Regions from separate parts of the Cryptosporangium japonicum genome, predicted to be linked through region 2. Evidence: riboswitches for the same ligand, from Rfam matches in the RefSeq annotation. Region 2 holds a riboswitch; the other holds the start of a gene.
What was found. A riboswitch is a leader RNA that binds a small molecule or an ion and turns the genes downstream of it on or off. The one in region 2 is predicted to bind ZMP and ZTP.

Region 1 (10,100 bases), on a different contig from region 2:
CGGGCGCTGTCCTGGGAGCGGCTGGCCCCACCGGGGTGCGCCGGGAGCGGCGACCGGCCCTGGGCCCGGCCGTCGGCCACCGGCCGGATCGGACCGTCCGAGAGGGAGTACCTGGACGCGGACGGGGCGCGGCGCCGGATGCTGGTGGCCGGCCGCGACCTCGGGGACGGGACCGTGTCCCAGTTCTGCGTCGAGATCACCGGGAACCGGTCAGTGGCCCCGTGACGCCGAGCGCACGAGGGCGGCCGCCACGTCGCGCAGCTTCAGGTTGCTGTTCTGCGAGGCGCGGCGCAGCAACGCGAACGCCTCTTCGGGGCTGATCCGCTGACGGGCGATCAGGATGCCGATCGCCTGGTCGATCGTGGCGCGCGAGGTCAGCGCCTCGCGGAGCTGGCCGATGAGCTCGACCTGCTCGACGTGGCGCAGCGCGACCCGGAGAACCTTCCCGACCTCGGCGGTGTACGCGCCCGCGTAGGCCCGCTCGGTCGCGCCGAACCGCGCGGGCCGGTCACCGTAGAAGTTCGCCGCACCGACCGACCGGTCGTCGACGACCAACGGCAGCGAGTACGAGCTGCGGACGCCGGCGGCCAGCGCCCGCGACCGGAACCGCGGCCAGCGGCCCTCCTCCTCGAACACCGGCACGTCGACCGGTTCGTGGTGACGCGCGGCGTCGAGGCACGGTCCCTCGTCCATCTCGTACTGCTGCTCGTCGACGGCCGGACCGAGCTCGTCGCTCGCCGCCGCCGTGACCGGGGGGCCGTCGCGCAGGATCGTGATGCCGCAGGAGACGCCCGGCGCCAACGCGCTCGCCGCCCGCACGGCCGCGTCCCGCAGCAGCACCTCGACGTCGGGCATCGCGACGAGGAGGTCGGTGAGCTCGGCGGAGGGCACGACCCGGCCACCGGCCGCGATCGGCTCGATCATCGGGCACCTCCACATCGGTCAGTGCGTGGCGAGCGTCGCCCACACGGATTTCCCGTCCGGCACCGGCAAAACGCCCCAGCCGCTGGCGAAAATGTCGACCAGCCGCAGGCCGCTTGCTCCGCGGCCGACCGGGATCGTCGACGGGGCGGCCGACCCGTCGGTCACCGAGAGGTGCAGGTAGGCACCCCGGTAGGTCATCGTCACGATCAGGTCCGTGCCCGCGTGCCGCACGGCGTTGTCGACCAGCTCGGTGACCACCACGGCCGCCGCCGCGCCCACGTCCTCGATCGACCAGGCCGCGCAGGCCGCCGCCAGCATCCGGCGCGCCTCCGGGGCCGCGGCCGGAGTGGGACGCAGGTACAGCCGCAGATGGGCGGTGTCCGGCATGTGAGACTCCTCGGGCCTCGGGAAGAAAAGCGGTACCCGCGCCCACCGGGCGGAACCCTCGAACCGGGGTTAGACTCCAGACTGGGTTCGGCCCAGAGCCCGGTCATGCACGCGCGCCGCCACGGCACCCTGACCGGAGGTCTCCGTGACCGATTCGTACTTTGCCGACCCCGACACCCCACTCACCGTCACCGTGCACCGGTACCAGACCGGCGTCCGCGTGGAGTTGTCCGGCGAACTCGACCTCCAGACCGGGCCGCTGCTGCTCGGAGCGATCGACTCGCTGCTGCCGCGGCCCGGCGGCCCGGTCGTGCTCGACTGCACCGCGTTGCGGTTCATCGACGCGCGGGGCCTGGCGACGCTGCTGCGCGCGCAGGCCACGCTCACCGACGCCGGATACGGCCTCGCGGTGACCAACCCCTCCGGTCCGCTGCGCCGCATCCTGTCCGCGACCGGCCTGACCAGCTCGCTGCCGGACGCCTCCCGCTCGGCGCTGGAGCGCTAGCGGGTGGCCCGTTCGGCCGCCGCCACCGCGTTGCGGAACAGCATCGCGACGGTCGTCGGTCCGACGCCGCCGACCCGCGGCGTGATGGCCGACGCCACCTGCTCGCACGCCTCGTCGACGTCGGGCAGGAGCCGCCGGCCGGCGTAGCGCACCCCGGCGCCGATCACGACCGCACCCGGGCGGACGTGCTCGGGCCGGACGATGCCCGGCACGCCCGCCGCGGCGATCAGGATCTCCGCGCGCCGGGTGTAGCGCTCCCAGTCCCCGACACCGGTGTGCACGACGGTGACCGCGGCGTTCGCGGTCGGCCGCTTCTGCGCGAGCAGCATGGCCAGCGGCCGGCCGAGCGTCGCGCCCCGCCCGAGGATGACGACCTCGCGCCCGGCGACCGGGATCTCGTAGTGCGCGAGCAGCGCCTCGATGCCGGCCGGGGTGCACGGCAACGGCCCGGGCAGGCCCACCGCGAGCCGCCCCATGTTCACCGGGTGCATGCCGTCGACGTCCTTGTCGGGGTCGAGGGCCTGCAGGGCGGCGTCGTAGTCGAGGTGGCCGGGGATCGGGTACTGCACGAGCACGCCGTGCACGCTCTCGTCGGCGTTGAAGCCGGTGATGACCTCGAGCAGGTCGTCCTGGCCGGCGTCAGCGGGCAGGTGCCGGTGCGGCGAGTCGAAGCCCAGGTCGGCGGCCTGCTTCTGCTTGATGCGGATGTAACCGGCGCTGGCCTCGTCGTCACCGACCAGGACCGTCGCCAGGCCGGGCCGCACGCCCCGGGCGCGCAGCGCGTCGGCCCGCCGGGCGACATCGGCGAGAACGGAGGCGGCCACCGGGCCGCCGGGCAGGAGTCGGGCGGACATCGACGCTCCTCTTCAGAGCGGAAGCCCAGGCGGTCGACTCCCGCGCCGAGGCTCCCCGATGGTTCCGACCATCCCAGTGCCGCCAGTCGCGTCTACCGGTCAGGATACCGGGGCCGGGGTGAGCGCGGCGCGGGCCGTGGCCAGCGCCCCGAACGACGCGACCAGCACCACGTTCACCACGACGGCGAGCCAGCCGACGTTCGCGATGTGCGCGACCGGCCAGCCGACCGCGGCGACGGCCAGGCCGGCCGCGACCCACGCGCGCTCGCGGCGCAGGCCCACCGCGATCAGCAGGAGGCTGAGCGGGAAGCAGAGACCCAGCACCTTGATCAGCGTCGCGGCGCCACCGGCGTCGTTGAGGTCGGTGTCACCCAGCGCGACGTGCAGCGTGTTGAACCCGTACCCGATGTTCCCGGCCGCGCCGAGCACCCCGACCACGAGCAACGCGACTGCGAACGCGCCCCGCCGGGTGGCGGCGGCCCGGAACAGCACCAGGACGTACCCGGTGGCGCCGAGCACGTGCAGCACCCCGGCGGCCGGGTCGTCCCAACCGCGGAGCGCGTAGAGCAGGTCGGCGGCGAGGTAGACCGGCGGGGCCACGAGCAGGGACCCGGTCAGCAGGCGGTCGGTGGATGTCACGGGGCGCTCCCTCGGTAGGCGGACTGCGCTCCACGATCGGGGCCGCGGCGGCCCGGGACATCGGGGCCGGCCCCTGCGGGTCCTAGGGCCAGCCCTGATCCGCACGGGCCCGGAGTTCTGCGACGATGCGGCCATGACCAGCACCGTTCGCGCGGCGATCGTCGGCGTGGGCGTCACCGCGCTCGTCGTCGCCGGGTTCGTGCTGGGCCCGCACCTGGGCAACCTGCACAACGGTCTGATCGGGGCGTCGTTCGGCGCGGTCGGTCTCTACGTCGTGCGACGCCGGCCGGCGGTCCGCGAGGGGTGGCTGTTCGTCGCCACCGGGGCCGCGCACGCCTGGATGTTCGCCGCGCGGGAGTACGGGCTGCACCCCGGCCCGCTGCCGGGCGCGTCGTGGATCGGCTGGCTCGGGGTGTGGCCGCTGCCGCTGGTGCTGGTGCTGGTCGGCGTCACGATCATGGCGTTCCCGGACGGGCGGCTGCCCTCGCCGGGCTGGCGGCCGGTGGTCGGCGTGCTGGCCGCGGTCGGCCTGGTCCTGTCGGTCGTGTCGGCGTTGTGGCCGGTGGAGTACGCCCGCACCGGGCTGGTGGCCCCGCACCCGCTGCACCTGCCGGGACGGGCGGACGCGTTCTACCAGGTCGCCCGGGGCGTCGGTTATCTGCTGTTCCAGCTGGTCTGGGTGGTGTGCGTCGTCGTCCGGCTGCGCCGGGCCCGCGGCGACGAGGCGCGTCAGCTGCGCGTGTTCGTCGTCGCGGCGGTCGGGTCCGGCGTGGTCATGGTGGCCGGCCTGCTCGTCTGGGGCAGCCCGCTGGCCGGGGTGCTGGCCGTGCCCCTGGTGGCGGTCGCGGCCGGCGCGGCGATCCTCAAGTACCGGCTGTACGACATCGACCCGGTGCTCAACAAGGCGTTCGTGTTCGCGGTGATGGCCGGCCTCGTCACGCTGGGTTACGCGGTGCTGGTGACGAGCATCGGGCAGCTGGTCTCCGGCTACGCCTCACTGGTGGCCACCGGGGTGGTCGCGGTGGCGTTCGAACCGCTGCGCCGCCGGGTGCAGCGGCTGGCCGACCGGCTGGTGTACGGGCACCGCGCGACCGCCTACGAGGCGCTGGCCCGGCTGTCCACGCACCTGGCGACGCCGGCCGGGCGCCCGCTCGACGGCGTCTGCGCCACGGTCGCCGACGGGGTCGGGGCCCGCGAGGTCGTGCTCTGGGCCGGAACCGCCGACGAGCTGCGTGCGGTGTCGGCGTGGCCGGAGAGCGCCCGCCCGGCCGGGGTGTGCGCGCTGAGCGACGTGTCGGGGGTGCCGATCGTCCACGACGGGCGGTTCCGGGGTGCGCTCACGGTCGTCAAGGCCGACCCGCTGTCGGCCGCCGAACGTCGCCTGGTGGGTGAGGTCGCGGCCCAGGCCGGGCTGATCCTCGAGCTGCAGGGCACCGCGCAGCGCCTGGTGGCCGCCGGCGACGCCGCCCGCCGCCGGTTGGAACGCGACCTGCACGACGGCGCCCAGCAGCACCTGGTGACCGCGGCGTTCGAGCTGGGCAGCCTGGTGCGGCTGGCCGAGGCCTCCGGCGACGGTGCGCTGGCCGCCCGGGCCGAGTCGGCGCGGACCCGGGTGCTGGCCGCGACCGCGCAGCTGCGTGAGCTGGCCCGGGGACTGCACCCGGCGGTGCTGACCGAGGACGGGCTGGGAGCGGCCGTGGAACAACTCGCCGACCGGTCGGCGATACCGGTGCGGGTCGCGTTCGACGTGGCGTCCCGGCTGCCCGCCGAGGTCGAGGCGACCGCGTACTTCTTCGTCGGCGAGGGCCTGACGAACGCGGCGAAACACTCGGGGGCGTCGGTGGTGCGGGTCGGGCTGACCCGGCGCGGGGACCGGCTCGCGATCGACGTCACCGACGACGGCGGTGGCGGCGCCGCGTTCCGCACCGGCAGCGGGCTGGAGGGGCTGGCCGACCGGCTGGCGACGCTCGGCGCGCGGCTGGAGGTCGACAGTGGCCCGTCGGGAACCCGGATCGCGACGGTGATCCCGTGCGCGTGATGCTCGCCGACGACTCCGTCCTGCTGCGTGAGGGCGTCGCCCGGATCCTCGCCGAGACCGGGTTCGTGGTGACCGGCCAGGCCTCCGACGGGGCGGGGCTGCTGGCCATGGTGCGCCGCGATCCCCCGGACGTGGCGGTGGTCGACCTGCGGATGCCGCCGGGCTTCTCCGCCGAGGGCATCGACGCCGCGGCCGCGATCCGGGCCACCGCGCCCGAGGTGGGGCTGCTGATCCTGTCGCAGTACGTCGAGGTGCACCACGCGCTGCGGCTGATGACGCAGTTCGACGGCGGGGTGGGGTACCTGTTGAAGGACCGGGTGTCCGACCTGACGGCGTTCGCCGGTGACGTCCGCCGGATCGGGGGCGGCCAGACCGTGATGGACCCCGAACTCGTGGCCCAGCTGGTGCGCCGTCGACGCGAACAGGATCCGCTCGAGGAACTCACCGCGCGGGAGCGGTCCGTGCTCGGGCTGATGGCGCAGGGCCTGTCGAACGCGGCGGTCGCGGCCGAGCTGCACCTGTCGGTGAAGACGGTGGAGGCGCACATCGGGGCGATCTTCGCCAAGCTCGGCCTGGCTCCGGACGACCGCGAACACCGCCGCGTGCGTGCCGTGCTCACGTTCCTGCGGGCCTGAGCGCGTCGTGGTACGACGGGGGGTTCGCGTCGCACGGAGCCGGGTGCGACACCGGCGAACCGGTGGTGCGTGAACATGCTCGGGGTCACGTCGGCGGCCCGGTCCACGGCGGCGAGGGCGGCGAGAACGAAACGGTGCCGTGGTAAGAAACCGTCCACACGGGGTAACCGCTTCGGCATGACCGACCTCGGGATCCTGCTGCTGCCGATCGTCGTCGCCGTCGCGCTCGTGCTGTTCCTGCGGGGACGCAGCCCGGGCCTGCCGGAAGGCACCGACGGCCTCGACCGGGCGTCGAGCACGCAGGTGCGCCGCGCGGTGCGCCACGGTGACGCGGTCACCCGCCCCGAGCTGGCCGGCGCCGCCGCGTCGCACGCGCTGTACGTGCTCGCCGCGAACGAGCACGGCGTACGCCGGATGCGGTCGATGCGCTGGGTGTTCTGCCTGCTCGGCGCCGGGCTGATCGTCGCCGGCCTGGCGGCGTTCCTGGACGAGCCGACCGCACGCACCGCGCTGACGCCGGCGGTGGGGGTGCTCGCGTGCGCGCTGCCGTTCGTCAACCCGGTGACGAACCGGCGGCGGATCGCCCGGGCCGAGGCCGCCCTGGCCGCGAACCGCGCGCTCGCCGCCCCGTTCCACCAGGCCGTGAGCTGACCGGTGTCCACCGCGCTCCGCGCGGGGCTGGCGGGCCGGGGTACCTTCCGTACTCATGACGTACCCTAACGACCCGCAGCAGCCGTACGGGAGCGGCCCGCAGCCGCCGCACGGCTCGGGGCCGCCGTACAACCCCGGCCCGCAGCAACCGTACGGCGACCTTCCGCAGCCGCCCTCGTACGGCGATCCCGCCGCAGGTCAGCCCTATGGTCAGCCGCCGTACGGGCAGCCCGCCTACGGGCAGCAGCCGTACGGTCAGCCGGCGTACGGGCAGCCGGGCCCGCCGCCGTACGGCCAGGTCCCGCCGCCGAAGAAGTCGAACGGCGGCAAGATCGCCGCGATCATCGGTGGCGTCTTCGTCGCGTTATGTCTGGTCTGTGGTGTCGTGGGCTTCTTCCTGTACAACGGCGCCAAGGACGCGGCCAACGAGGCCGCCGACCGCTACAGCTTCTCCCCGCCCGCGATCACCAGCGGCGCCCCCGACAGCGGCGCGAGCGACGCCCCGGCCGGCGGCCCGGAGGGCGCGCTGAACACGCCGGCCCGCGACGGCGACGCCGAGTTCACGGTCACGTCGGTCAAGTGCGGCATCAACGAGATCGGCCAGTACGCCAAGTACACGCCCAAGGGCCAGTACTGCCAGATGAAGGCCACCGTGAAGAACGTCGGCAGCGGCGAGGTCTCGCTGGTCGCGGCGTCGAAGTACCAGGCGACGACCGACGGCGGCGACACCGTCGACGCCGACATCACGGCCACTGTCGCGTCGAACCCCGACGACACCAGCAAGTTCCTCGGCGACGTCGCGGCCGGCGGCAGCGAGGACATGATCGTCGCGTGGGACATCCCGAAGGGCCAGAAGATCACGAAGCTCACGCTCTACGGCTCGTTCGGGAGCTCCGGCGTCGTCGTCAACGTCTCCTGACCGCGCGGTGACGGGCCGGCGCACCGGCCGGCCCGCCGCGCGGCGTCACACGTAGTCGCCCGCGTACAGCTCCAGGTGCCCGCACTGGCGGCACCGGAACGCGCGGACCTCGCGCCGCGGTTTGCCCATCGTCCTGGCCCCGCCGAAGATGCCCCGCTGGAGCGGCCCCTCGATCCAGCGGGTGTAGCCCCGCGAGGACTCGCCACCGTCCTCGAGGAAGCCCTCGTCGAACTCCTGCGCACCACACCCCGTGCACGTCATGGGGCGAGTATGGCTCAGCTGTGCCAGAGAACGCCGCCATCGGCGTCGAGGATGCGCACGTCGGTGCCGGCCAGGGCGACGTCGAGGTGCTCGCCGCCGCCGCTGACCCGGTAGGTGTACTCGGTGTTGGTGAGCGTGAGCGCCTCGGTCGTCGCGGAGTGCAGCCAGGGGTGGCGCCGCCGGAGCCCGATCAGGTCCTGGTGGGCGCGGTGCAGGCGCTCGCCCCACGGCGCGAGCTGCGCGGGCTCGTCGGGGAAGGCCGGCCGGACCGCGTCGTCGCCGCCGAGCCGTTCCTCCTTGACGCCGGTGAAGCCCTGCTCGTCGCCGTAGTAGATCGACGGCACCCCGCCGACCGTGAGCAGCACCGCGAGCGCGGCGAGGGCGCCGTCCGGGCCGACCGTGGTCGCGATGCGGGTCACGTCGTGGTTGCCCACGAACGTGTTCAGCCCGACGTCGCCCACGTACCGGTCGTGGCGTCGCAGTGACCAGTCGAGCTCGTAGAAGTTCCGGTCGGCGAGGCTGGACCAGATCGCTTTCCAGAGCTCGTACTGGGTCACCGCGTCCACACCGGACGCCTTGGCGAACGCCCCGTAGTCACCGTGGATCACCTCGGCCAGGAACCAGGCGCCGGGGTGGCGTTCCCGGGTGCGCCCGAGCGCCTCGCGCCAGAACGCCGGGTCCACCGAGTAGGCCGCGTCCAGCCGCCAGCCGTCGATGCCGCGGTCCAGCCAGTGCGTCAGCACCGCGGTGGTGTAGTCGAGCGCCTCCTCGCTCCGGTGGTCCAGGCGCGCCAGCCCGTCGTGGCCCTCGAAGACCCGCGGTTCACGCCGCTCCCAGTCGATGTCGAAGCGGCCGGCGCCCGGCGCGCCCCGGCCCTCGCGCAGTGCGCGGACCAGGTCGGGGTGGGAGCGCCCGACGTGGCTGAACACGCCGTCGAGGACGACGCGTAAGCCGCGGGCGCGGCAGGCGGCGATCAGCTCGTCGAAGTCGTCGGCGTTCCCGAGCCGCGGATCGATCGCGAAGTGGTCGAGGGTGTCGTACCCGTGCGTGCCCGCGGTGAACACCGGCCCCAGGAGCAGGCCGTTCGTGCCGAGCTCGATTGCGTAGTCGAGCCAGTGGAGCAGGCGGCGCAGCCGGGGCGCCGGCGCCGGATCCTCCTCCCGGATCGGGGCGCCGCAGAACCCCAGGGGATACACGTGCCACCAGACGGCGTGCTCGATCCAGCCCATGCCACTCCCTTACTGAGTCGAACTCACTAACGGCTAGAGTAGCAACGTGAACCGACCGGACCGCCGCCCACGCCGACGGCTCGATCCCGGGCAGCGCCAGGAGACGATCCTCACCGCGGCCGCCGAGGCCTTCCGTGAACACGGGTACGCCGGCACGGCCGTGAGCGTGATCGCGGCGCGGGCCGGCGCCTCCGAGGCCCTCGTGTACCGGTACTTCGCCGGCAAGGACCAGCTCTACGCCGCGCTCGTCCGGCGGGCGATCGACGCGCTGCTCGCCCAGCAGGCCGAGGCGCTCCGGGCCCTGCCCGACGGCGTTCCGGCGCGCGACCGGCTCCGCGCCACCACGCTCGTCTACCTCGATCACATCGCCGGGCACCCGGAGGCGTGGGCCGTCCCGTTCCGCCACCCCGGCGGCGAACCGGCCGCCGCGGCCGCCGTGCGCGCCGACGCCCGCCGGGATTACGTCGAGCGTCTCCGCGCGCTGCTCTCCCCGCGCACCGGGCTGCGCCGGGAGTTCGCGCTGTGGGGCTATTTCGGGTTCCTGGACGCGGCGTGTCTGCGCTGGGTCGACGCGGGGTGCCCCGCGGACGCACGGTGGTCACTCATCGACGCCGCGCTGGGGGCGCTCGAGGGAGCGTTGGGCGATTGGGACGCGTGATCGGTTCGGCCGCGGGTGTGCGGGTGGTGGAGCCGACCGCGCTAGCCGGCGGCTCGGGCCGCGGCCACGGAGCGGCCCTGGTCCGTGTCGGGATAGCGGGCCAGCATCTCGCGGACACCGGCCGCGTCCACGTTCGCGCCGAACAGCTCCGCGCCCGGTTGCAGGCGCACCCCCTCCGCGAGCGGACCGGCCACCACCGGGTCGAAGCCCAGCGCGTCGACGAGCCCGGCGACCGTGGCCATGGCCGCGTCGTCGTCGCCGGCGATCGCGATCGCCTTGCGCTCGGCGGCGCCGGCCTCACCCTCGAGGTCGTGGTAGCCCATGTGGTTGAACGCCTTCACGACGCGTGACTCCGGCAGGTAGGCCTGCACGATCTCGCTCGACGACGTGCGCGGGTCGG
Region 2 (10,100 bases):
GATCCCGGACCGACCCCGCCGGTAAACCGGTCCGGTGGGTCCTCCCGCTCGGAGACTGTTACCGCCAGAGGGCGGGGTCGATCTGGATCTGGAACGGCTCTTCGAGCGTGAACAGATCGCGGTGCTCGGTGGGCTTCTCGTAGGTCTTGTTGCCGCCGAGGCGATAGGCGTAACAAATGACCTCGGGCTCGGTCTCCAGCCGCAGATACAGCGGAATTCCCCAGGCCGCGTACACCGCCACCTTGGTGGTGCGGTCGGGCGTGTAGGAATGCCGCGACACCACCTCGGCCGCGAGCGAGACCTCGTGCGGATGCGCCCAGCCGCGGTGCGCACCTCGCCGGGTCAGTTCACGCGGAACGACGAGGATGTCGGGAGCCCGCAGCTCGGCCACCACCCGGCCGTCGTAGATCCGGACCTCGCCCTCCTGGACCGGCCAGTACTGGCTCGGGCACTGCTCTTCGAGGACGTTCGCCAGCCGGCGGCACGCTTCCTGGTGCCAGAACGTGGGCCGGGGCGAGACGACCAGCCGGCCGTCCTCGATCTCGTAGTGCACGCCCTCCGGGACCTGCACCAGCTCTTCGTCGGACCATCCGTCCGGGGGTTCGTAGAGTCCTACCGCGGCTGTCATGCCGGTCACCGTAGGGACTGGTGTGAGCGCTGGTGATCCCTCCACGTATAGCTATGCGTCCCGCGTGCATCAGCCCGACGCTCCAAGCACGCTAAGTCAGTGCAACGCACCCAGGTCGATTCGAATCGGGTACGGATCCTCTGTCTCGAAAACGTCGGTGTGCTCCACCGGAGTGCGATACGTCTTGGATTCCGGATCCAACCGGTACTCGTAGAGTGCGACCGAAGGCTCACGCTCGATGCGAAGGTAGAGCCCGATTCCCCATTCGGCGTAAACTCCGACCTTGGTGATGCGGTCGGCCACTTTCGAACCGGACGAGACGATCTCGGCGGCGACCGGGACTTCGTCGGGCTTGATCCATCCCCGCGGAGCATTCCGCTCCCGAAGAGCGCGCGGAAGCACCATCACGTCAGGTATTCGGCGCTGCACGATGAATCCGTCATCATTCTTCACGCGGATTTCGCACTCGTAGAGGGCGATCAGTTCGCGGGGGCAATGTTCGCGGAGGGCGGCCGTGACCACGAATCCGGCATCCTGGTGCCAGGGAATTGGCTGCGGGGTCACCCTGAGGTTTCCGTCCTCGATCTCGTAACGCACGCTCTCCGGAATTTCGTCGAGCATGTCGTCGGTCCACCCCACCGGCCCGGGCCTGGTGCTCAGGCTTTGGAAACCTGCTGTGGCTGTCATGAGATCGAAGCTATCGGGTTCCTCGACGGAATCGGCATCCCGGAACGTATCTGTGGATAGCGAGCGGTATAGGTTCTCGCGGACCCGCTTTCGGTAAACGATCGCCTCGGGATTCGGCTCGATCGGGTCGTCTCTATCCACAGATCGAGGTTATCCCTTGACGGCGGCGGCCCGGCCCCCTTCGAGGGATGCCGGGCCGCTGGCGGAACGTGCGGGGATCAGGACGGGAGGCTGGCTACTCCGGGGGCCAGGAAGCGCTGGCCGGTCACCTTCTCCGCGACGCCGACCCGGTCCAGGTACGGCGTGATGCCGCCGAGGTGGAACGGCCACCCGGCGCCGAGGATCATGCACAGGTCGATGTCCTGCGCGGCCGCGACCACGCCCTCGTCGAGCATCAGCCGGATCTCCTCGGCCAGCGCCGCCAGCGCCCGCTCGCGGATCTCGTCGGCGCTGGGGCCGCCACCCCGCGGCCCGTACAGCGCCGCGACGTCGGCGTCCACGACCGGCGCGCCCGACGACCAGTCGAGGAACGCGGTCTTGCGCGCCTCCACCACCTTGCGCATGTTCTCCGACACGTAGAACCGCTCCGGGTACGCCGAGTGCAGCGTCTCGGACACGTGCAGCGCGATCGCCGGGCCCACCAGCTGCAGCAGCAGGAGCGGGCTCATCGGCAGCCCCAGCGGCTCCAGCGCCCGGTCGGCCTCGAGCAGGTCGGTGCCCTCGTCGATCGCAGCCGTGACCTCACCCAGGAAGCGGGTCAGCAGCCGGTTGACCACGAACGCCGGGGCGTCCTTGACCAGCACGCACGACTTGCCCAGCGTCTTGCCGACCGCGAACGCGGTGGCCAGCGACGCGTCGTCGGTCTGCTCGGCGCGCACGATCTCGAGCAGGGGCAGCACCGCGACCGGGTTGAAGAAGTGGAACCCGACGACCCGCTCCGGATGCTGCAGCGTCGACGCCATCTCGGTGACCGAGAGTGACGACGTGTTCGTCGCGAGCACGCACGAGGGCGACACCACGGCCTCGACGTCGGCGAACACCTGCTGCTTGACGCCGATCTCCTCGAACACGGCCTCGATGACGAAGTCGGCGTCGGCGAACGCGTCCTTGGTCAGCGAGCCGGTCACCAGCGCCTTGAGCCGGTTGGCCTTGTCCGGGGAGACCCGCTTGCGCGTCAGCAGCTTGTCGATCTCGCCGTGCACGTAGGCGACGCCCTTGTCCAGGCGTTCCTGGTCGAGGTCGGTCAGCACGACCGGCACCTCGAGCTTGCGCGCGAACAGCAGCGCGAGCTGACCGGCCATCAGGCCGGCGCCGACGACCCCGACCTTGGTCACGGGACGGGCCAGCGAACGGTCCGGCACGCCCACCGGCCGCTTGGCCCGCTTCTGCACCAGGTCGAACGAGTACAGGCCGGCGCGCAGCTCGTCGCCCATGATCAGGTCGGCGAGCGCCTCGTCCTCGGCGGCGGTGCCGTCCTCGAACGTCGACGTCTTGGCCGCGGCGATCAGGTCGAGCGCGCGGTAGGGCGCGGGGGAGGCGCCGTGGACCTTGCCGTCCGCGACCGCGCGGCCCCAGGCGACGGCGTCGTCCCAGGCCTGGCCGCGGTCCACCGCCGGGCGTTCGACCACGACGTCGCCGCGGAGCACCCCGGCCGCCCATTCGATCGACCGCTCCAGGAAGTCGGCCGGCTCGAACAGCGCGTCGCCGATGCCCAGCTCCAGGTACTGCTTGGGCTTGAGCATCTTGTTCTGGTTGAGCGCGTTCTCGACGATCACCGTCACCGCGTTGCCGGCGCCGATCAGGTTCGGCAGCAGCCAGGTGCCGCCCCAGCCCGGTACCAGGCCGAGGAACACCTCGGGCAGCGCCAGCGCGGCCGCGCCGGAGGAGACCGTGCGGTAGTCGCAGTGCAGGCCGATCTCGATGCCGCCACCCATCGCGGCGCCGTTCACGAACGCGAACGTCGGCACCGACGCGTTGCGGAGCCGGGCGAACGCCGCGTGCCCGAGCCGGGCGATGGCCAGGCCCTGCGAGCGGTCGGTGATCCGTCCGACGCCCGACAGGTCCGCGCCGACCGCGAAGACGAACGGCTTGCCGGTGACGGCGATCGCCTTCACGCCCGGCGACCGCGCCTCGATCTCGTCCAGAGCGGTGTTCAGCGAGGCCAGCCCGCCCGGGCCGAACGTCGACGGACGCGTGTGGTCCTTGCCGTTGTCCAGCGTGATCAGCGCGATCTCGCCGTCCAGGCCGGGCACGCTCAGGTACCGGACGAAGGCGTTGGTCACGACCTCGTCAGCAAAATCCGGCGTCGTCACTTGGTGCCCTCCCAGTTCGGGTTCTCCCAGATGACCGCCCCGCCCATGCCGATGCCGATGCACATCGCGGTGAGGCCGTAACGCACGTCCGGACGCTCCGCGAAGTGCCGCGAGAGCTGGGTGAAGAGCCGGACGCCGGAGGACGCCAGCGGGTGCCCGATCGCGATCGCGCCGCCCCACGGGTTGACGCGCTCGTCGTCGTCGGCGATGCCGAAGTGGTCGAGCAGCGCGAGCACCTGCACCGCGAACGCCTCGTTGAGCTCGAACAGGCCGATGTCGTCGATGCTCAGGCCGGCCTTCGCGAGGGCCTTCTCGGTGGCCGGCACCGGGCCGATGCCCATCACCTCGGGCTCGACACCGACGTACGCGAACGACACCAGGCGGGCACCGATCGGCAGCCCCAGGGAAACGGCCACGTCCTCGGCGGCCAGGATGCTCGCGGTCGCGCCGTCGTTCAGGCCGGCCGCGTTGCCCGCGGTGATCCGGCCGTGCGGGCGGAACGGGGTCTTGAGCCCGGCCAGGCCCTCCAGCGTGGTCTCCGGGCGCGGCGGCTCGTCGGCCGTGGCCAGGCCCCAGCCCTTCTCCGCGCCGCGGGTGGCGACCGTCACCAGATCCTGCTGGATCTTGCCGTTGGCGAGCGCCTTCGCGTACTTCTGCTGGCTGCCGAGCGCGAACGCGTCCGCCCGCTCCCGGGTCAGGTGCGGGAAGCGGTCGTGCAGGTTCTCCGCGGTCTGGCCCATGACCAGCGCGGAGGTGTCCACGATGCGCTCGGAGATGAACCGCGGGTTCGGGTCGACGCCCTCGCCCATCGGGTGCCGGCCCATGTGCTCGACACCACCGGCGATCGCGACGTCGTACGCGCCGAACGCGATGCCGCCGGCGACGCTGGTGGCCGCGGTCATCGCGCCGGCGCACATGCGGTCGACCGCGAAGCCGGGTACCGACTTCGGCAGCCCGGCCAGCAGCGCGGCGGTGCGGCCGATCGTGAGGCCCTGGTCACCGGTCTGGGTGGTGGCCGCGATGGCCACCTCGTCGATGCGCTCCGGCGGCAGCGACGGGTTACGGCGGAGCAACTCGCGGATGGTGCGGATCACGAGGTCGTCGGCGCGCGTCTCGGCGTAGATCCCCTTCGGCCCGGCCTTGCCGAACGGGGTGCGGACGCCGTCGACGAAGACCACGTCACGGCTCTGACGGGACACAGGTCCTCCACGGATTGGAAGTATCTGCCACGAATGCTACTCGCCGGTAACACCGGCCGGTAACGCACTCAAAACGTGTGACGCGGCACACCGCCCATGTAACACGGCGTCGGGTGCTCGTCCCCTCGCCGCTAGGGTGGAGGCGTCGCGACTGGCGCAGTCAAAGGTGGAAGCAACCACCGGGAAGCGACATGGATCCCGTACGAAAACACCGTGCGCCTGGGTGGCGGGGCTGACGACATCAGGGAGCTTTTCGATGACGCTCAACCAACCGCCCACCCCGCATCTCGCCGCGGAGGACCCGGACGTCGCCCGGCTCGTCGAGGCCGAGGCCCAGCGCCAGCAGGACACGATCCGGCTGATCGCGTCGGAGAACTACGTGTCGGCGGCCGTGCTCGAGGCCACCGGGTCGGTGTTCACGAACAAGTACTCCGAGGGCTACGCCGGCAAGCGGTACTACGAGGGCCAGCAGCAGGTCGATCCGCTCGAGGAGCTGGCGATCGCCCGCGCGAAGGCCGTCTTCGGCGCCGAGCACGTCAACGTGCAGCCGTACTCCGGCTCACCGGCGAACCTCGCGATCTACCTCGCGGTGCTCAAGCCGGGCGAGACCGTGCTGGGCATGGGCCTGCCGAGCGGCGGCCACCTCACCCACGGCTGGAACGTGTCGGCCACCGGCAAGTGGTTCAACGCCGTGCACTACGGGGTCCGCAAGGAGACCGGCCGGGTCGACCTGGACGAGGTGCGTGACCTCGCGCTGAAGGAGCGCCCCAAGCTCATCTTCTGCGGCGGCACCGCGGTGCCGCGCACCATCGACTTCGCCGGCTTCGCCGCGATCGCGAAGGAGGTCGGTGCGGTGCTCGCGGCCGACGTCGCGCACATCGCCGGGCTCATCGCCGGCGGCGCGCACCCGTCGCCGGTCGGCCACGCCGACATCATCTCGACGACCACGCACAAGACCCTTCGCGGTCCGCGCGGCGCGATGCTCATGTCCACCGACGAGTGGGCGAAGCCGCTGGACAAGGCCGTGTTCCCGGGCCTGCAGGGCGGGCCGCACAACCACACCACGGCGGCGATCGCGGTCGCGCTGAAGGAGGCGGCGACGCCGGAGTTCTCGGCGTACGCGCACCAGATCGTGGCCAACGCCAAGGCGCTCGCCGACGCACTGGCCGAGCGCGGCTTCGACCTGGTGTCCGGCGGCACCGACAACCACCTGATCCTGGCCGACCTGTCGCCCAAGGGCATCGGCGGCAAGCCGGCCGCGAAGGCGCTCGACCGGGCCGGCATCGAGCTGAACTACAACACGGTGCCGTTCGACCCGCGCAAGCCGTTCGACCCGTCCGGCATCCGGATCGGCACCGCGGCGGTCACCACGCGCGGGCTCGGGGTCGCGGAGATGCCGCTGATCGCGGACTTCATCGACCGCGCCGTAGCCGCCGAGGGCGACGACTCCGCCCTCGACGCGATCGCCGCCGAGGTCCGCGCCCTCCTGGCGTCGTTCCCGGTTCCCGCCTGACCCGAGTGGTCCCGTTCGGGCGGGTCGGAACCCGCCCGAACGGGACCGCTACGCGGTGGCCAGCGCCTCGAGGAGGCCCGGGCCTACCAGGGCTATCTGCCACTCGCGGGCGCCCAGGGTGCGGAGGGCCTGCTCGACGCCGTCGAGGTCGACCGGGTCGGGCGGTGACCAGCAGAGCCGGCGGACGGTGTCGGGCGAGATCAGATTCTCGGCCGGCACGTTGTGCTCGGTCGACAGGCCGCTGACCACCGCTTTCGCCCGGGTGAGGCGGGTCGCCGCCGCCGGGTCGCGGTCGGCCCAGCGGTGGGCCGGCGGTGGTCCGTCCCCGCCGGTCGCGGTCGTCGGCAGCTCGTCCTGCGCCAGCGCCCGTGCCGACGCCAGCGCCCCCAGCCACGTCCCGGCCAGCCGTCGCGTCGCCCGCCCCGAGTACACCGGCAGCGAGAGCAGCGCCCGTTCGTCCGCGGGGTCGGCCTGCGCGGCGGCCACGATCGCCGAATCCGGCAGCACCCGCCCCGGCGCCAGGTCGCGGCGGCGGGCGATCTCGTCCCGGGCCTCCCAGAGCGCACGCACCCGCGCCAGCCCCCGGGCGGTACGCACCCGGTGGATCCCGGACGTCCGCCGCCACGGCTCGGCCCTCGGTGCCGGCGGCTTGCTCGCCACCAGCGCGGCGAACTCCTCCTCGGCCCACGCCTGCTTGCCCTGACGCTCCAGCTCCTCGGCGAGCGCGTTACGCAGCTCCACCAGCAGTTCGACGTCGAGCGCCGCGTAGGTCAGCCACTCGACCGGCAGCGGACGCGTGCTCCAGTCCGCCGCGGAGTGGCCCTTCTCCAGCGTGCGGCCCAGCACCCGCTCGGTCATCGCCCCGAGACCCACCCGCTCGAACCCGGCCAGCCGCCCGGCGAGCTCGGTGTCGAAGAGCTTGCGCGGACGCAGCCCCAGCTCCGCGAGGCAGGGCAGGTCCTGCGAGGCGGCGTGCAGCACCCACTCGGTGTCGACGATCGCGGCGTCGACCACCGCCAGGTCGTCGAACGGGAGCGGGTCGATCAGCACCGTGTGGCCGGCCGTCTCCCCGCCGCGCCGCAGCTGCACCAGGTAGGCGCGCTGGCCGTAGCGGTAGCCGGAGGCGCGCTCGGCGTCGACCGCGACCGGCCCGCTCGCCGCGGCCAGGCGCGCTGCCGCCTCGGCGAGCGCGTCGGCGGTGTCGACCGGCTCCGGCGTGCCGTCACGCGGAACCAGCAGCGGCACCGGAGCGGGAGGTTCGTCGACCGACCCGGTCGTCGGGCGCAACGTCGGCTGCTCCGTGTGGTCTGCACCCATGTTCGCCGCGTCGTTCACGCCTTCACCGTAGCGAGACGGTCGGTCGCGGTGGGTGTCGGCACGCTCGATGGACCCCCGAGCGGGGGTCCGACCGGCGTCGGATGCACGTCAGAACCCCTGTGACGTGTCGACCCGGTCGACGCCGATCAGTACGGTGAGGTCTGGTAAGCCGGTGGAGAAGGGCAGCTCACGATGTCAGACCGCGGGGACGACACGTCCGCTGCGCCCGCAACGCACGGTGCACCGACCGGCCCGTTACCGGGCCCGCGGCCGCCGGTCAGTGGCTGGCCGCAACCCTCCCAGTACAGCGGCTCGCCGGTGCCCCCGCCGACGCCGAGCCAGACCACGGGCCCGGCGCCGAGCCGCCCGACCGAAGCGTTCGCCCACCCCACCAGCTCCTTCGCCCCGCCGACCAACGGGTACGGCGCGTTCGGCACCACCGCGCCGGAGTCCGCCCCGCCGGCCTCGGCGCCCCCGTACGGCACCGGCTACCCGCACCCCGGCACGCCGGCCCCCGGCTCCGGGTTCCCCGGCAGCGGTTTTCCCGGCTCGGGTGGTCCGACCAGCGCGGCGCCGTTCGGGTCCGGGCCGCCCGGCGGCGGGTTACCCCCGGCGCGTGCCGACCGGGGCCCGCGGCCGTTCGGCCTGATCGGGCTGGTGCTCGCGATCGTGCTGCTGATCGTCGTCATCGTGCAGGGCGTTTTCCTGGTGAACCTCTCCGGGGACCTGGACGACGCCCAGGCGGCGCAGACCAAGGCCGAGACCGCGTCGGCCAAGGACCGCGAGGACGCGTCGAACCTCACCAAGCGGGTGCAGTCCCTCGAGGAACGCACCGAGGGCACGCTCAACTCCACCGCGGTCGCCAAGAAGGTGCTGCCGTCGGTGTTCAGCGTGCGCGCCGGTCAGGCCACCGGCACCGCGTTCGCGTTCGCCACCGCCCCCGGCGGCGGCACGCTGCTGATCACGAACTACCACGTCGTCGACTCGCTGGTCTCCTCCGGCGGGAAGAACGCGACGATCACCCGCGACTCGGAGACCTACCCGGTCACGATCGAGCAGACCGACAAGAACCGCGACCTGGCCGTCCTGAAGACGAAGGCGAAGTTCACCCCGCTCAAGCCGTCCGAGGAGGAGGTGGAGCCGGGTGACCCGGTGATCGTCGTCGGTGCGCCGCTCGGTCTGACCGACACCGTCACCACCGGCGTGGTCAGCGCGATCCGCGACGACGTCGAGGGCCTGGCGACGCGGGTCATCCAGTTCGACGCCGCGATCAACCCCGGCAACTCCGGCGGGCCGGTGATCAACGCCGAGGGCGAGGTCGTCGGCATCGCGCAAGCCAAGATCATCGCCGAGGGAGCCGACGGGCTCGGCCTCGCCATCCCCATCGGCGAGGCCTGCAAGGGCCTCCTCTCCTGCTGAACCGCCACCTGAACGACCCTGGAGGCACCCGTGTCCGACCCGGGCTACGGCAACCAGAACGGCCCCTACCAACCAGGTTCCCCCTACCCGACCGACCCGCGCGCCACGCCACCGCCGGCGGCCGACCCGTGGGCCCAGCCCGCCGCGAGCCCGTTCCCGGCGACGTCCGGCACCCCTGACGAGTACGCCGCGCCGGTGTCGGGGGCCGAGTACTCGGTGCCGGGGCTCGCCCCCCAGCCGGTTCCGCCCACGTCCGCGCCGCCGACCGCAGTGCCCGGCCACGCACCCGCGCCGGTGTCGGCACCCCCACCTCCGTCGGCACCGCCGCACCCCGGGGTGCCCAATTACGGGCGGCCGGCGTCCGCCGGCTACGGCCCGGCCTACGCCACCGGGCCGATCCCGACCGGCGGTTACCCCACCGCGCCGTTACCCGGTGCGGCCGAGGTGGGCCCGTCGGCGGTCGGACGTCCGCCGGGCGGCCGGAACCGGCTGGTGGCGATCCTCGGGGCGGCCACCGCGGTGCTGCTCGTCGTCGGTCTCACGATGAGCGGGCTGTACATCGCCAAGAACGGCGAGCAGAACGACACCCAGGCCAAGCTCACCGCGGCCGAGAAGACGATCGAGGAGCGCGACTCCAAGGTCTCGACGCTGGAGAAGGACCTCACCGACACCAAGACCAAGCTGACGAACACCGAGCAGCAGCTCGACGGCACGAAGGACTCGCTGGGCACCGCGAACTCCGACAAGCAGATCATCGCCAAGTGCCTGAAGCTCGTCATCCAGGCGCTGGACGCGATCGGCAAGGGCGACAAGGCCAAGACCGACTCGCTGATCGCCCAGCTCGACGCGCCCTGCACGAAGGCCGAAAAACTCCTACCGGCGGAGTAGACGCTCTCAAGCCGAGTTGTGGTGGGCCGCCAGGAGCGTGACTCCGGGCGGGGGGAGGCCGGCCGTCGAGGCCAGCAGGCCGCACCAGGCGTCCAGGTGGGGCGCCAGGTCGGGTGCGGTGTCGAGCATCGGCGTCC

Region 1: linked by a shared signal. The riboswitch ahead of ABD437_RS20985 (bifunctional 5,10-methylenetetrahydrofolate dehydrogenase/5,10-methenyltetrahydrofolate cyclohydrolase) and the one ahead of ABD437_RS15785 (serine hydroxymethyltransferase) in region 2 are both predicted to bind ZMP and ZTP.

What each region holds. Positions count from the first base shown of each region.
Region 1 covers NZ_BAAAGX010000016.1:283,207-293,306, forward strand. Annotated here, with positions in the region: gene ABD437_RS20965 (chemotaxis protein CheB) at 1-225, shown strand, start outside; gene ABD437_RS20970 (GAF and ANTAR domain-containing protein) at 211-924, opposite strand; gene ABD437_RS20975 (ATP-binding protein) at 943-1,311, opposite strand; gene ABD437_RS20980 (STAS domain-containing protein) at 1,457-1,816, shown strand; gene ABD437_RS20985 (bifunctional 5,10-methylenetetrahydrofolate dehydrogenase/5,10-methenyltetrahydrofolate cyclohydrolase) at 1,813-2,670, opposite strand; ZMP/ZTP riboswitch at 2,687-2,770, opposite strand; gene ABD437_RS20990 (hypothetical protein) at 2,770-3,309, opposite strand; gene ABD437_RS20995 (sensor histidine kinase) at 3,443-5,347, shown strand; gene ABD437_RS21000 (response regulator transcription factor) at 5,347-5,982, shown strand; gene ABD437_RS21005 (hypothetical protein) at 6,160-6,633, shown strand; gene ABD437_RS21010 (DUF4352 domain-containing protein) at 6,689-7,552, shown strand; gene ABD437_RS21015 (hypothetical protein) at 7,598-7,813, opposite strand; gene ABD437_RS21020 (alpha-amylase family protein) at 7,828-9,042, opposite strand; gene ABD437_RS21025 (TetR/AcrR family transcriptional regulator) at 9,089-9,700, shown strand; gene ABD437_RS21030 (NADPH-dependent F420 reductase) at 9,742-10,100, opposite strand, start outside.
Region 2 covers NZ_BAAAGX010000012.1:61,042-71,141, reverse strand. Annotated here, with positions in the region: gene ABD437_RS15805 (Uma2 family endonuclease) at 59-628, opposite strand; gene ABD437_RS15800 (Uma2 family endonuclease) at 725-1,456, opposite strand; gene ABD437_RS15795 (3-hydroxyacyl-CoA dehydrogenase NAD-binding domain-containing protein) at 1,534-3,627, opposite strand; gene ABD437_RS15790 (thiolase family protein) at 3,624-4,826, opposite strand; ZMP/ZTP riboswitch at 4,964-5,058, shown strand; gene ABD437_RS15785 (serine hydroxymethyltransferase) at 5,083-6,339, shown strand; gene ABD437_RS15780 (ribonuclease D) at 6,388-7,656, opposite strand; gene ABD437_RS15775 (trypsin-like peptidase domain-containing protein) at 7,975-9,075, shown strand; gene ABD437_RS15770 (hypothetical protein) at 9,106-9,963, shown strand; gene ABD437_RS15765 (DUF3000 domain-containing protein) at 9,970-10,100, opposite strand, start outside.